4 regions of the Streptomyces sp. Edi2 genome follow, and region 2 is predicted to be linked to each of the others. Evidence: riboswitches for the same ligand, from Rfam matches in the RefSeq annotation. Region 2 holds a riboswitch; each other region holds the start of a gene.
The links. Region 2 has a riboswitch for cyclic di-AMP ahead of ABR737_RS18875 (transglycosylase family protein). Riboswitches for the same ligand answer to the same signal wherever they lie in the genome.

Region 1: it holds a riboswitch for cyclic di-AMP, as region 2 does, so the genes downstream of both, ABR737_RS21560 (M23 family metallopeptidase) here and ABR737_RS18875 (transglycosylase family protein) in region 2, are expected to answer to the same signal.
Region 3: it holds a riboswitch for cyclic di-AMP, as region 2 does, so the genes downstream of both, ABR737_RS27980 (C40 family peptidase) here and ABR737_RS18875 (transglycosylase family protein) in region 2, are expected to answer to the same signal.
Region 4: it holds a riboswitch for cyclic di-AMP, as region 2 does, so the genes downstream of both, ABR737_RS34005 (M23 family metallopeptidase) here and ABR737_RS18875 (transglycosylase family protein) in region 2, are expected to answer to the same signal.

What each region holds. Positions count from the first base shown of each region.
Region 1 is NZ_JBEJGX010000003.1:4,140,936-4,144,656, reverse strand. Features, by position in the region: gene ABR737_RS21570 (PP2C family protein-serine/threonine phosphatase) at 1-168, shown strand, start outside; gene ABR737_RS21565 (DUF2332 family protein) at 275-1,465, opposite strand; cyclic di-AMP (ydaO/yuaA leader) riboswitch at 1,758-1,904, shown strand; gene ABR737_RS21560 (M23 family metallopeptidase) at 1,916-3,082, shown strand; gene ABR737_RS21555 (aldo/keto reductase) at 3,340-3,721, shown strand, end outside.
Region 2 is NZ_JBEJGX010000003.1:3,547,135-3,550,855, forward strand. Features, by position in the region: gene eno (phosphopyruvate hydratase) at 1-312, opposite strand, end outside; gene ABR737_RS18875 (transglycosylase family protein) at 670-1,341, opposite strand; cyclic di-AMP (ydaO/yuaA leader) riboswitch at 1,349-1,520, opposite strand; gene ABR737_RS18880 (transglycosylase family protein) at 1,772-2,767, opposite strand; gene ABR737_RS18885 (cytochrome P450 family protein) at 3,065-3,721, opposite strand, start outside.
Region 3 is NZ_JBEJGX010000003.1:5,572,995-5,576,715, reverse strand. Features, by position in the region: gene pcrA (DNA helicase PcrA) at 1-1,294, opposite strand, end outside; cyclic di-AMP (ydaO/yuaA leader) riboswitch at 1,585-1,768, shown strand; gene ABR737_RS27980 (C40 family peptidase) at 1,777-2,928, shown strand; gene ABR737_RS27975 (hypothetical protein) at 3,190-3,543, opposite strand.
Region 4 is NZ_JBEJGX010000003.1:6,956,263-6,959,983, reverse strand. Features, by position in the region: gene ABR737_RS34010 (GntR family transcriptional regulator) at 1-654, opposite strand, end outside; gene ABR737_RS34005 (M23 family metallopeptidase) at 926-1,705, opposite strand; cyclic di-AMP (ydaO/yuaA leader) riboswitch at 1,718-1,873, opposite strand; gene ABR737_RS34000 (M16 family metallopeptidase) at 2,085-3,467, opposite strand; gene ABR737_RS33995 (M16 family metallopeptidase) at 3,506-3,721, opposite strand, start outside.

The DNA.
Region 1 (3,721 bases), 590 kb from region 2:
GACCTGCTGGGCCGCTTCTACCAGCCGGCGAGCAGGCTGCGCGGCCGTCGTTTCCCGGGCCCGGACGCCCTCCTGGACACGCTCGTCGAGGATGTCGCACGGCATACGGGCGGCGCACCGGCCGACGATATGGCCCTGTTGGCGGTGCAGCGGCCGATGAGGACATGAGGCGGCGTAGCCCCGGCACGGCTCGCCATGCCCTGCGGCAGGCCGTGGAGCAGCTGCTACCGGCCGGCTAGTACGGCCGTTGCTACGGCCGCTGCTACGGCAGGCCCTACGCCACGCCCTCCGTCCCCGGGAGCCGGTGCAGGCTCTCACCGTGCGGGCCGGTGAGCGCGACCGGGCGCTCGTCCAGGGCGAGGGTCAGCAGCCGCGCGTCGTCCGGGTGCGGCGAACGGCGCGCCGGCGCGGGGATCCAGGGCAGGACGGAGGGGTGCTCGTGGGAGACCCAGTGCCCGCCGCCGGGCCGTCCGCGCAGCAGCGACCGTACGAGATACGCGAACTCCTCGCGGCGAGCGGGCGCGAGGCCGGCCAGCGCGGCGCTGTGGAAGATGACCAGCGTGGCCTCGGGCGGCGCCTCGGCGGCGAGCGCGGGCAGCTCGTGGAGCAGATCGCCGCGCACCATCCGTGGCCGCGGCGCCGGCCGCACCGCCTCGACGGCCGCGGACAGCCGTGCGGCGCGCTCCCCGTCGCCCGGCCATACGAGCGCCTGCAGCCAGCGCAGATCGTCCGGTTCGGCGGCCGGGTCGAGCGGGTCGAGACCGATACCGGCCCGCCAGACGATCCGAGGCATCCGGTCCCGGCCGGGCAGCTCGTCGGCCGTCCACCCCGTGCGGCACTCCAGCACCAGCGGACTCTCCGGCGCGCCCGCCTCTGCCACTGCCTCTGCCTCTGGCGCTGCCTCTGGCGCTGCCTCCGGCGCTGCCTCGGGGAGACGGGTGCCGCGTCCCCCGTCGTCCTCGTACCGGCACAGGTAGCGGTAGCGATAGCGGTCGGGATGCAGACACAGCCCCGCCGACGTGCCGACCTCCAGCAGCGCCAGCGGCTGCGGCAGGCGGGCGAGCAGCGGCAGCAGCGTCGCGCAGTGGGCCGGTTCATCGGTCCGGGACGAGCGCTGCATGATCACCGCACGCACCTCGTTCCAGTGCCGTACCGTCCACTCGCGCCAGCGGCCGTACGCCGTTTCGCCGCGCGGCCCCAGTTCGGCGTGCGGGCCGTCGAGATAGCGGACGGCGGCGAGCACGAGCTCCGGCTGCTGTGCGCCGCCGGCCGGCAGCGACCCCGACAGCAGATCGCAGAGCTCCGGATCCTGGCTGATCCGCGCGCTCAGCTCCTCGTGCGCCGCGGACCGCCCCCGCGCCTGACGCCAGGAGAACTCCCGGTACCGCTCCGCCAGCCCCCAGGTGCCGGCAACGGCGCGCGCGACGTGACGGGTGTTTCCGGTGTTCCCGACGTTGACGGCCATGATCCGACGTTACTGCTCTCACGTTCCGTAACCGAGGGGCACCCCTCCGCATAACAACTGGTGCACAATCGCCGCGAGATCGTTTAGGGGTGGGCGGTCAACTCGCCCGGTTTGTGGCCGTGCTGGCCGAAAAAGTCCCCACCAGAGCTCCCGCGAAGCCGCTACGAAATCCCGGGAAGGCTTGGAATTCGCCTGCGTTCTCTATTACTGTCCGATAACGCAGCGCGGTCGTCCCAGCCGTCGCAAGAGGCGGCACCGTGCGCAGACGCCGAATCCCGCACGCGCTTTTCACGCACCTCCAGCACCTCGAACTGCACCAAGGGAACCGGGGAACCACTTCCTTGGGGTGAATCGGACGCTCTCCGCCAGCGGGCGCCCGTAGGAGACCTTCCTGCTCCGAACCCGTCAGCTAACCCGGTAGGCGAGAAGGAAGGAAAGGAGAGCGCCCCCGTGGCGTCCAACAAGCCTGCCCCCGAGGGTCCGTCCGCCTACGACCTCGATGACCGAGGCGCCTTCCCGGGCCCCGGTGATGCGGACAACATCAACGACGGACCGTGGGAGGAATGGAATCCCACCGAGGATTCCGTCCGCTCGGTCCGCGGCAAGCACCGGGTGGCCAAGCAGCGTGGCGGCGGGCTCGCCCGCGGTGGCACGGTCCTGGGCGTCGGCGTCATCGCGGCGGTCGGTGCCGGCGGAATGGCCACGGCCGAGGGCCGCCCTCCGGTTCCGATCTCGATGCCCGACGTCGGCGGAATGGCCGACGACCTCGCCGACAAGCTGCCGGACGCCAAGTCGCTCCCCGGCGTCGGTGACCTCATATCGGACGCGGGCACGGACTCGGACGCGGATGCGGCCTCGGGCCCGGACTCCGCCGCGGCCGGCAACGCGGCCCCGGGAGCCGGAACGGACGAGGCGGCCACTCCGGCCGCCACCGGGCCCTTCACCCAGGTCACCCGGACGGGCTCGGGCGCGGACGTCGGCGAGGCGCTGCGCAGCCGCATCCTCCAGCAGGCCGACGCGCAGCAGGGCGCCGCCGAGCAGGAGGCCCGTGAGGCCGCCGAGCACGCCGCTTTCCAGACAGCCGAGAAGGCAGCCGACGCCCACCAGAAGTCGGCCGAAAAGGCCGCAGCAGCCAAGAAGGCGGCCGAGTTGGAGGCCAAGCGCGAGGCCGAAGAAGCGGCCCGTCAGAAGGCGGAGGCCGCCCGCCTCGCCAAGCTCGCGAAGAACTTCATCGCTCCCGTCTCCTCGTTCACGCTCACCGCGAGCTTCGGCCAGGCCGGCGACCGCTGGGCCGCGGACCACACCGGGCAGGACTTCGCCGCGCCGACCGGCACTCCCGTCAAGGCCGTGCACTCCGGCACCATCACCCAGGCCGGCTGGGCCGGCTCGTACGGCTACCGCATCGTCCTCACCCTCGACGACGGCACCGAACTCTGGTTCTGCCATCTGTCCTCGATGGTGAAGACCTCCGGCAAGGTCAGCACCGGCGATGTCATCGGCCGCGTCGGCGCCACCGGCAATGTCACCGGCCCGCACCTCCACCTGGAGGTGCGCCCCGACGCCGGCGATCCGATAGACCCCATGCCGTGGCTGCGCGATCACGGCATCGACGTGTGACGCATGGTCTTCGGCGTGTGACGCGGGGCATCGGCGTGTGACGCGCCACCGGCGTGCGCGGTACGGCATCGGCGTGTGCGGTACGGCATCGGCGTGTGACGCGCCACCGGCGTGTGCGGTACGGCACCGGTGTGTGACACATGGCCCCAACGGGCGTATGCCGGACGGAAGTTGGCGTCCGGGGGCGTCGCGGGGCGCCGGAGGCGTCCGGGGGAGCGGAAGGAATAACTCCGCTCCCCCGGACGTTGCCACCACACATGACCGCGACACACACCCCCCGAAATCGTCAGTCCCTCGGCTCGCTCTCGGTCTCCCCGCTGTCGCTCGGCGGCAACGTCTTCGGCTGGACGGCCGACGAGAGCGAATCCTTCGCCGTGCTCGATGCCTACGTCGCGGGTGGCGGCAACTTCATCGACACCGCCGACGTCTACTCGGCCTGGGTCCCCGGCAACAAGGGCGGCGAATCCGAGACCGTCCTCGGCAACTGGCTGGCCGCCCGCGGCAACCGCGACGAGGTCGTCATCGCCACCAAGGTCGGTGCCCACCCGGACTTCAAGGGCCTGTCCGCCGCCACCATCAAGTCCGCGGTCGATCTCTCCCTCTCCCGTCTGCGCACCGACTACATCGACCTCTACTACA
Region 2 (3,721 bases):
GCCCTTGTTGTCGGTGGCGTCCAGGTCGAACATGGCCTGGTCGATCAGCCGCTGCTCGGTGGCGTCGTAGCCGACGAGCTCCGGGCCGATCTGCTCGATGACGGCCAGGACGGCCTTCTCCACGCCCTTGCCCAGGTAGCGGTTCGGGTCGCCGTCACGAAGCTCGATGGCCTCGAAGGCGCCGGTGGAGGCGCCGGACGGCACGGCGGCACGGCCGGTGCTGCCGTCGTCGAGGCCGACCTCGACCTCGACCGTGGGATTACCTCGCGAGTCGAGAATTTCGCGGGCTACGACGACGTCGATCGACGGCACGTTGTCTCCTTCGTGGGTGTCTGGCGTTCTGCGCATGAGCCTAACGGCCCCGGGTGCGTCAGCCTGCCCTTGGCCCGCTCCGTGGGACGGAACGGCCCGGAATGCTTCTCAAAAGCCCAATTAGCGGGGCATTTACGGCATTGTTCGCCGAACGGGGAAAAACCTGGAAAGGTGCCGGTCACCGGCGTGCGGCCGCCCCGACTGCGGCGGGCCCGGGCGCGGCGCCGGACGAGAAAAGCCCCGCCGCGACGCGCTCGGGGGAAGGGCGCGCCGGGCGGGGCGGTCTCACAGGGAAGCCGGTCTCACACAGGAAGGGGGCCCGCCGCTCGAGCCCGCCCGGTCCCGGTGAGGGGAGGCTCAGACGTTGAGCTTCTGACCCGGGAAGATCAGGTTCGGGTTGCCGCCGATGACCGACTTGTTGGCCTTGTACACGGACTTCCAGTCGCTGCCGTGCGCCTTGGCGATCTTGGCGAGGGTGTCGCCCGCCTTGACGGTGTAGTTGCCGTGGCCCATGGACTTGCGCTCGGTCGAGCGCGAGGCGTGCTGCTCGGGGGCGGCCGGGGCCTTCTTCGTCTCGGCCTTCGCGGAGCCCTGGTCCTGCTGGGGCGCGGACTTGGTCTGCGCGGAGCCGGAGGTGTCGACGTCGGCCGCGGGGCCGCCGGAGGTCAGGTTGCCGGCGCCGGCGCAGGACCAGGCGCCCGGGCCCTGGATGGCGAGGAGCTTCTCGGCGGCGGCGATCTGCTGGGACTTGCTGGCCAGGTCGGCACGCGCGGCGTACTTGGTGCCACCGGCGGCGGCCCAGCTGGAGTTGGAGAACTGCAGGCCACCGTAGTAGCCGTTACCGGTGTTGATCGACCAGTTGCCGCCGGACTCGCACTGGGCGACCTTGTCCCAGGTGGAGACGGAGGCGGCGGAGGCGGAGGTGGCACCCATCAGCGGGACGGCCACGGCAGCGCCGGCGATGCCGGCGAGGGTGGCGACGCGGACGGCCTTGGACGGACGGCGGTGCTTGCCCTTGATGATCAGCATGGCTGGTTCGTTTCCTCACCGACGCCTACGAGGTGAGCTGTCGGGTTCGGGCTGTGAGAATCGCCCGGCCGTGTGCGCGTGGCGCACGCGGCTTCACCCCAAGCCGGTTGACCCGCTTTCACGGGCGGGGCCGGCACTTACCTTGGTTCCCCCGCTCCTGCCTTCGGCGCTTGCGCGTCAAGTGCCTCCGATCACCGGCAGGACTCGGCGTGTGATCAAAGGGCCCGCTTTGGCGAGCGGTCCTGACGTTAAGCAGTAATGGGCTTGGGGTTCAAACCCCACCATCTGAACCAAGTTGACCGCTTTTGATCACGAGCGGGTCACATTCCCGCAGGTGAACCCCGGTTTGCCGAGGCGGCACACACCGGGGTTCATCCGAGTCAACGAGACCCTTGTCTCACTTTCCCAAAAGCGGTCGAACGGCGGCGAATTACCCCGCGGAGTGCCCGAGGTCGAGCAGTTGGCCCGGCTTGATCAGGTCCGCGTCAGAGCCGATGACGTCCTCGTTGCGGTCGTAGAGGGCCGTCCAGCCGCCGGACAACCGGTGGGCCGAGGCGATGGCTGACAGCGTGTCACCGGGGCGCACGGTGTAGTCGCCGTCGGCCGCCGGGCCGGTGCGCTCGGCGTCACCACGCGAGGCGTGCCGGCCGCCGGAGGACCTGCCGCCGCCGTCGGCACCCTCGTCGCCCGCACCGCCACGGTGCTTGCCCTTCGCGGGCGTCTCCCGCGGCGTACCGGTGGTGTCCGTGCGGCTGCCGCCGTCGGACGGGTCACCGGAGGGCTCGTCGGAGGGCTCGCCGGACTGCGACGGGTCATCGGACGGATCGGCGGACGGACCGGTGGACGGGTCGTCGGCCCGGTCGCCCGGCGTCGCCGGGTCGGAGGCCCCGTCGCCGGGCTCGTGCGTGCCGGCGGAGTCCGAGGCGTCGGGCGACGGCGTCGGATCGGACGGCTCGTCGCCGGGCCGGTCGTGCGTCCCGGCGGAGTCCGAGGCGTCAGGGGTGCCGGACGGGTCGGAGGAGCCGGACGAGTCCCAGGGGTCCGGGGAGCCGCCGTCGTCCGACGGGGCGGGCGAGGGAGTGGCGGTGCTGCCCGGGTCGACCTCCGGCGCCTGGCCGTCCTTGGTCAGGCCGGCGCTCACCGCGCAGCTGGACCAGACGTCCGGGCCGCGGTGGTCGAGGATCGACTCGGCCACCGCGATCTGCTGGGAGCGACTGGCGAGGTCGGGGCGCGAGGCGTAGGCCGAGCCGCCGTAGCTGTCCCACATCTCCTGAGTGAGCTGCAGCCCGCCGTAGTAGCTGTTGCCCGAAGCCGCGCTCCAGACGCCACCGGTCTCACACTGGGCGACCTTGTCCCAGGTCGCGGTGTCGGCGGCGTGGGCGCCACTCGCGGCGAGCAGTGGCAGGGCGAAACCTGCGCCGGTCACTCCCGCCGTGACAAAGATGGCCGGTGCCTGGCGGGGTCGACGATGTCGGCCGTTCCCGGAACGCATGCGGATGCCTTTCGCGCGGCGGTTGAGTTGTACGACGAGCTCTGCGAGCTGCTCGACGGGTACCCGCCCGGCCGACGCGCACGAGGCGCACCGTCACACCGGTCCCCCACATCACCGCTTCGGCCGATCGGGTGAAGCCCGTCGATCGTCGGTGGAAAGGTAGCCGGGGTCACGGGTAGTCACAAGTCGGTGTAGTGCAGATCACGCGAAGGTCACGCGCCTGACTCTCTGTCACTTTTGCCCTTGTTGCTGGTCAGGGCGTTCGGGCGGGAACTCCACCGGCAGCGACCGCAGTCCGCGCATGATGAGCCCGCCACGCCAGCGCAAGGCGTCCGGTTCCACGGCGAGCCGGAGGTCCGGGAGCCGGGTCAGCAGCGTCGTCAGAGCGGCCTGTCCTTCGAGCCGGGCGAGCGGCGCGCCGAGGCAGTAGTGGATGCCGTGCCCGTACCCCAGGTGCTGGTTGTCACGACGGGTCAGATCCAGGACGTCCGGCTCGGCGAAGCGTGCCGGATCGCGGTCGGCGGCGGCCAGCACCACCAGGACCGGGTCGCCCTTCGCGATCCGCTGCCCGCCCAGGGTCAGCTCCTGCGTCGCGAACCGCCAGGTCGCCAGCTCCACGGGGCCGTCGTAACGGAGCAGTTCCTCGATGCCGGTGGTCAGCAGATCGGTGTCGCCCGCCGTGATCGACTTCTGCAGCAGCTCGCGCTGGGCCGGGTGGCGCAGCAGGGCGTAGATCCCGTTGCCGATCAGGTTCACGGTCGTCTCGAAACCGGCGAACAGCAAGATAAAGGCCATCGCGGCGGCCTCGTTCTCGGTGAGGTGTTCGCCGTGGTCGGAGGCCCGGATCAGGCCGGAGATCAGATCCTCGTCCGCCTCCGCGGTGTCCCC
Region 3 (3,721 bases), 2.0 Mb from region 2:
GGGACTGGGCGTTGGTGCGGTAGAAGACCGCGACCTCGGCGGCCTTGGCGTCACCGGCGTCGGTCAGCCGGTCGATCTCGTCGGCGACGAACTGCGCCTCGTCGTGCTCGGTGTCGGCGACATAGCCGGTGATCTTGGGGCCGGCGCCGGCGTCGGTCCAGAGGTTCTTGGGGCGGCGGTTCTCATTGCGCTCGATGACGGCGTTGGCGGCGGACAGGATGGTCTGCGAGGAGCGGTAGTTCTGCTCCAGCAGGATCGTGGTCGCGTCCGGGTAGTCCTCCTCGAACTGGAGGATGTTGCGGATCGTGGCGCCGCGGAAGGCGTAGATCGACTGGTCGGCGTCACCGACGACGCACAGCTCGGCCGCGGGCATCTCGGCCGTGCCGGGGCCGACCAGTTCACGCACGAGGGTGTACTGGGCGTGGTTGGTGTCCTGGTACTCGTCGACGAGGACATGGCGGAAGCGCCGGCGGTAGTGCTCGGCGACGTCCGGGAAGGCCTGGAGCAGATTGACCGTCGTCATGATGATGTCGTCGAAGTCCAGGGCGTTGGCCTCGCGCAGCCGCGCCTGGTACATCGCATACGCCTCGGCCAGCGTCTTCTCAAATCCGTCGGCGGCCGTCCCCGCGAAGGTCTCCTCGTCGATGAGCTCGTTCTTGAGGTTGGAGATCTTCGCGCTGAAGGACTTGGGCGGGTAGCGCTTGGGGTCCAGGTCCAGATCGCGGCAGACCAGGGCCATCAGGCGCTTGGAGTCGGCGGCGTCGTAGATGGAGAAGGAGGAGGTGAAGCCCAACTGCTTGGACTCGCGGCGCAGGATGCGGACGCAGGCGCTGTGGAAGGTGGAGACCCACATGGCGTTGGCGCGCGGGCCGACCAGCTCCTCGACGCGCTCCTTCATCTCGCCGGCGGCCTTGTTCGTGAACGTGATCGCGAGGATCTGGCCGGGGTGGACATGGCGCTCGGCGAGCAGATGAGCGATGCGGTGGGTGAGCACCCGGGTCTTGCCGGAGCCGGCACCGGCGACGATCAGCAGCGGGCCGCCCGTGTGCACCACGGCGGCCTTCTGCTCGTCGTTGAGCCCTTCCAGCAGCGTCGCCGGGTCGAGGGCGGGGCGGGCGGCACCGTCGCGGTAATACGCCTCTCTGGGCGGGGGCGCGTCGAACCTCCCGCCGAAGAGGTCGGCAGGGATCTCCTCGGGGGCCGGGCCGTGCTCGTCCTCGGGGGGCGGAGGGGGTTCCTCCTCGCCCTTGTGGCCGAGGTCCGCCAGGAAGCTGTCGTCAAAGAGGCTGCTCATCGCCCACCGAGTCTAGGCGGCCGCACTGACAGCCCGCGGCCCAGTAGCCGATTGCGGCCCGCTTTCGCCGCGGGCGGTGGCACCGCGGCAGGTCAGGCGTCCGGGGCGCTCGCAAACCGGTCGGCGGCTCGTCTACCCGAATCCGACATCTGCCATGACAACCCCCGCATCGCGTTCAGGTCACAAAAAGGTTTCGGGCATATCGAACATCAGCCTTCACAGGAGCCACACGAGTTGGCTAACGTCCTCGCTCAGGCAGCCCGCCTCCCCGTGGACGACAGCGTCCGCACGGGCCGCCCACGCCGAGTCCGGCCCTGCCTTCGGGCACCCGGAGCCGGGGACCCACCAGCACCACCGGGGTGAATCGATCCGGACAGCCGTCGCCAGCGGAGATCCGGACCGTAGGGCAAGCCTTCCGTCAGCGACACCGCCCGAACCCGACAGCTAACCCGGTAGGCGGTCCACGGAAGGAGTCGCCGGCCTTGGCGTCGCATCGCAAGCCGCGCACCAGCATTCTCACCTCGCCCGGAGGACGGCGTACGGCGGTCGGGCTCACCACCGCCGCCCTCGCCTCGGCCACGCTGCTCTCGCAGTCCGCCGACGCGGCCCCCCGGGCGCCCAAACCCAGCATCGAAGAGGTCAAACAGAAGGTCGACGGCCTCTACCACCAGGCCGAGGTGGCCACCCAGAAGTACAACGCCGCCAAGGAGCACGCCGACGGCCAGCGGGACCGCGTCGACGGCCTGCTCGACGCCGCCGCCAAGAGGGCCGAGAAGATGAACGAGGCCCGGCGCCGGCTGGGCACCTTCGCCGCGGCGCAGTACCGCACCGGCGGCATGAACCCGACGGCGCAGCTGATGCTCGCCAAGGACCCGCAGCAGTTCTTCGACCGCAGCCACCTCATGGAGCGGCTGACCGGGCGCCAGAAGGAGGCCGTCTCCGACTACCAGGAGCAGCAGGCCGCGGCCGCCCGGCAGCGGGCGGAGGCGACCCGCGACCTGGAGCGGCTGCAGACGTCGCAGGCCTCGCTCAAGGAGTCCAAGCAGTCCGTCCAGCAGAAGCTGACCGAGGCCCGGCAGCTGCTGTCCCGGCTGACCGCCCAAGAGAAGGCGCGGCTGGCGGAACTGGAACGCCAGAAGGAGGCGGCGGCCAAGCGCAAGGCCGAGGAGGCGGCCCGCAAGCAGCAGGAGCGCGAGCGCCGGCAGCAGCACGACGGGGGCGGCCCGTCCGGCGGCCAGACCGGCGGCGGCTCCGACAACGGCGGCTCGACCGGGGGTTCGTCCTCCGCCCAGGCCGAGAAGGCGCTCGCCTTCGCCCGCTCCCAGATGGGCAAGCCGTATGTGTGGGGCGCGACCGGGCCCAGCTCGTACGACTGCTCGGGACTGACCCAGGCGGCGTGGAAGGCGGCCGGCGTCAAGCTGCCGCGGACCACCTGGGACCAGGTCAAGACCGGCCAGCGGGTCGCCACCAAGGACCTCAAGCCCGGTGACCTGGTCTTCTTCTATGACGACATCAGCCATGTCGGCATGTACATAGGCGGCGGCAAGATGATCCACGCCCCGCACCCGGGCGCCAATGTCCGGGAGGAGTCGATCTACTACATGCCGATCTACGGGAGCGTCCGCCCGGGCTGAGGCCCGGCCTTCGCTTCCCCGCCAGACCACCCCCCATGGCCACCCCCCACGGCCACCCCCCACACGCCACCGCGCGGCCGTCGCCTCCCCTCTGAGGAGTGCGACGACCGCGCGGTGTGCCGTTGAGGGGCCTGTGCGTCGGCGCCCGGAGCCCTGCTCGCGGGGGCACGTCGCTGTGGCCGGCGGCCGGAGCCCTGCCACGGGGTGCCGCCGCCCTGGCCTGCGCCCCGAGCCCGGCTCGCGGGGCGTCCGCCGTTCCGCTCAGGTCCAGAGCACGGCGATGAAGATGTTGGCCACCGTCAGCGCACCGACCGCGCCGAAGAGCGGCGGGGCGATCTTCTCGTCGTCCCGCTTGACGTAGACCAGCGCCAGGATGACCACCAGAACGGCCATCTTGATGCCGAGCTTGATGGTGTTGAGGCTGTGGCCCTCGGCCTGGTTGAGGCCGACCAGCACGATGCCGGTGACCAGCATCGTCAGCGCGCCGTGCAGCATCGCCGGCACGAAACGGGCGGTGCCCGCGCCCATCGCCTTCATCTGGGTCAGGAAGCCGCCCAGCAGGGAGGCGATGCCGATGATGTGCAGGCCGACGAAGAGATTGATTACTACGTCCATAGTGCTGGATCGTAGCCGCCGCATAGCACGGCCCTTCAGGCAGGGCGCCCACAATCGCCGCTTCGGTCAGGCCGGGCCCGGTCCCGGCCGCGTGGCCGTGGCGCCATGGTCACCCGCGCACCACCCCCGGTCGAAAGCGAACAATCCCGGGCAAGTGGACTCATCACCGCAACACCCA
Region 4 (3,721 bases), 3.4 Mb from region 2:
CGGATCCCTCACGCCTGTCTTGGCAGGGCGCCGGAGCCGGTACACCGGGAGTGAGCGCTCGACATGAGCCGCCATCAGGGCACGGGCCCGTTCCGCATCCCCCCGGGCCACCGCGTCCAGCACCGCGCCGTGTTCCTCCCACGACTCACTCGTGCGGGCGGGCAGTTCCACGGCATACATCCACTCGATCTTGCGCCGCAGCTGGGTCAGCAGCGCCGTCAGACTGGGGCTGCCGGCTGCCTGGGCCAGCGTCTCGTGGAACCAGTCGTCCAGTTGGCGCAGATCCGCCGGGCTGCCGTGACGCGCCCGCTCACGGCCGAGCCGTACCAGGCCGCGGAGCACCTTGAGGTGAGCCGGGCTACGGCGGACGGCCGCGCGGGCGGCCCCCAGCGGCTCCAACAGGGCGCGGACGTCGAGGAGATCGGCGGCATCCTGCTCGGTGGGCTCGGCGACGCAGGCGCCCGCGTGGTGGCGGGTGGTGACAAACCCTTCGGACTGCAGGGTTCGCAGCGCTTCACGGACCGGCACCCGGGAGACGCCGTACCGGGCCGCAAGGATCTCTTCGATCAGCCGGCTCCCCGGCGCCAGCGCACCGGAGACAATGTCATCGCGAATCGCCGTGCACACCGCATGAGCGGAAATATGGCCTCGCATCTTCCGTGCCTCCGCCGTAATCCCCTGGAAACGCCGCCGGTCGGCGACTTTTCCGTGACTCTATTCGACGGGAACGCCTTTTCGGCGGGCTCCGCTTATTCATGGAAATTTTTTGGCCGGAAGTTGGCCGGGAGGGGGACGGCGTATCCCTCTGCACACCGACCGCGGCGCCGGATACGCCGAAGCCCCGGCCGTGGGGCCGGGGCTTCGGCGGATGCTCGGTCCGGTGCCGCGCGGCCCGGTGAGGAGCGCGCTCAGGCGAGGCGGAAGGTCAGACGTTGACGCCGTGCGAGTGCAGGTACGCGACCGGGTCGATGTCCGAGCCGTAGTCGGCGCCGGTACGGGCCTCGAAGTGGAGGTGCGGGCCGGTGGCGTTGCCGGTGGCGCCGGAGAGGCCGATCTGCTGGCCCGGGGTGACGTGCTGGCCGACCGAGACGCCGAGCGACGACAGGTGACCGTACTGGGTGTACGTACCGTCGTTCATCTTGATCACGATGTTGTTGCCGTACGAGCCGCCCCAGCCGGCCTCGACGACGGTGCCCGTGCCGACGGCGTGGACGGAGGTGCCGGAGGCGGCGTGAAAGTCGATGCCGGTGTGGCTGCCCGAGGACCACAGGCCGCTGGAGGCCTTGTACGAGGTGGACACGTAGGAGTCGGCCACGGGGGCGACGAAGGTGTTGAGGCGCTTGCGCTCCGCCTCGCGGGCGGCGCGCTCCTTGGCCTTGCGGGCGGCCTCGACGCGCCGCTTGGCCTCCTCGGCCTGCTTCTTGGCCACGGCCTCGGCCTTCGCCTTCGCCGCCGCGGTCTCCGCTTCGGCCTGCTGCGCGTCGGCCTGGGCCGCGACGTGGTTGGCGAGCTCGTCACCGAGCACGACGGCGTGCTGCAGACCGGTGTCCTGGGTGCGGGCCTCGTCCGTGGCCGCCAGCGCCGGCGAGGCCACGGAGGCGACCACGCCGCCGGCCGCGAGGGTGGCTATGCCGGCGATGTGGCGGGTCGTCCGCACGGGGCGGCTCGTACGACGGTGCTTCCCGGTGGCACGGATGAACGCCATGTACTGGCTTGTCCTTTCCCTCCTTCTCGCCTACCGGGTTAGCTGACGGGTTCGGAGCAGGAAGGTCTCCTACGGGCTCCTCCGGAGGGGAGTCCGATTCACCCCAAGGGACTCTGGGTCCCCGGTTCCCCTGGCTCGCGCCGTACGGGGATTCGGCGATGACTGTCCGGTGCCACGGTTGTGGCGGACTTGTGACGAACAGCCGGACCGACGCTAAACGGGGCAACTTTCAATCGGCAAACAGATCCGCTTTTTTGTGCGGGATGCCACAAGAACCGAGGCACCGGCCGCAATAAACCGGACATACAGCAACTCCCGTGGCAGACCATCGCCACGGGAGTTGCTTTGTCGATATGTGACCTTCCGTCACACGGCGGTACTAGCCGCCGACGACTGTCACCTCACCGATGCCCAGCGCCTTGACGGGCTCGGCGATCTGCGCCGCATCGCCCACCAGGACCGTCACCAGCCGGTCCACGGGGAAGGCGTTCACGGCCGCCGCGGTCGCCTCGACCGTGCCGGTCTCCGCGAGGCGGACGTACAGCTGCGCCTGGAAGTCGTCCGGCAGGTGCTGCTCCACCTGGTCGGCGAGGGTGCCGGCAACGGCTGCCGCGGTCTCGTACTTCAGCGGCGCGACCCCGACGAGGTTCTGTACGGCGACATCCCGCTCGTCGTCCGTCAGCCCCTCTGCCGCGAGGGTGCGCAGCACGTTCCACAGGTCGTCGAGCGCCGGGACGGTGGAGGCGGTGTCCACCGACCCGCTGATGGCGAGCAGCGAGGCACCCGTGGCCCCCTCGGGGGACGTGGGAGCGGTGGAACGAAGCACCTGCCCGAAGGCACGCACCCCGTAGGTGTAGCCCTTCTCCTCGCGCAGCACACGGTCCAGACGGGAGGTGAGGGTGCCGCCCAGGCAGTACGTGCCGAGGACCTGCGCGGGCCACACCCGGTCGTGCCGGTCGGCGCCGATACGCCCGATGAGCAGCTGCGTCTGGACGGCGCCGGGGCGGTCCACGATCACCACGCGGCCGGTGTCATCGCCGACGATCGGCGAGGCCTTCAGCGGCTCGGCCGACGAGCCGCTCCACGCACCGAGCGTCTCGGCGAGCACGGCGTCCAGGTCGACCCCGGTGAAGTCACCGACGATGACGGCGGTGGCCGTGGCGGGCCGTACATGGGCGTCGTAGAAGGCGCGGACGGCCGCGGCATCGACGCGTCCGACGGTCTCCTCGGTGCCCTGGCGCGGCCGTGACATACGGGATGTGGCCGGGAACAGTTCCTTGGACAGCGCCATCGCCGCGCGCCGGGCCGGGTTGGCGAGCTCGTGCGGGATCTCGTCGAGACGGTTGCGCACCAGCCGCTCGACCTCGCTCTCCGGGAAGGCGGGCGTACGCAGCGCGTCGGCGAGCAGGACGAGTGCACGCGGCAGCCGGGACGCCGGCACCTCGAGGGAGACCCGTACACCGGGGTGGTCGGCGTGCGCGTCCAGGGTGGCGCCGCAGCGCTCCAGCTCGGCGGCGAACTCCTCCGCGTCGTGCTTGTCGGTGCCCTCGGACAGGGCGCGCGCCATGATCGTGGCGACGCCGTCCAGGCCCTCGGGCTCTGCCTCCAGCGGGGCGACGAGGTTGATCTCTACGGCGACGACCTGCTGGCCGGGGCGGTGGCTGGTCAGGAGGGTGAGCCCGTTGGGCAGTTGGCTGCGGTCGGGGGCCGGGAAGGCCCACGGCCTGGGCGCGCCGCCCTGGGGCTGCGGGTGAAAGTCCATGCTGCTCACGGGGGAATCGGCGTGGGTGGTGGCGTCGCTCACTGGTCCGCCTCCCCTTCCTCGGTGTCGGCGGCGTCGGTCGGCTCGGTGGGCTCGTAGACGAGCACCGCGCGGTTGTCGGGGCGCAGCCGGGCCTTGGCGACCGCCTGCACCTCCTCGGGAGTGATGTCCAGAACGCGCTGCACGGCGGTCAGCGCCAGCTGCGGGTCGCCGAACAGGACAGCGAAGCGGCACAGTTCGTCGGCGCGGCCGCT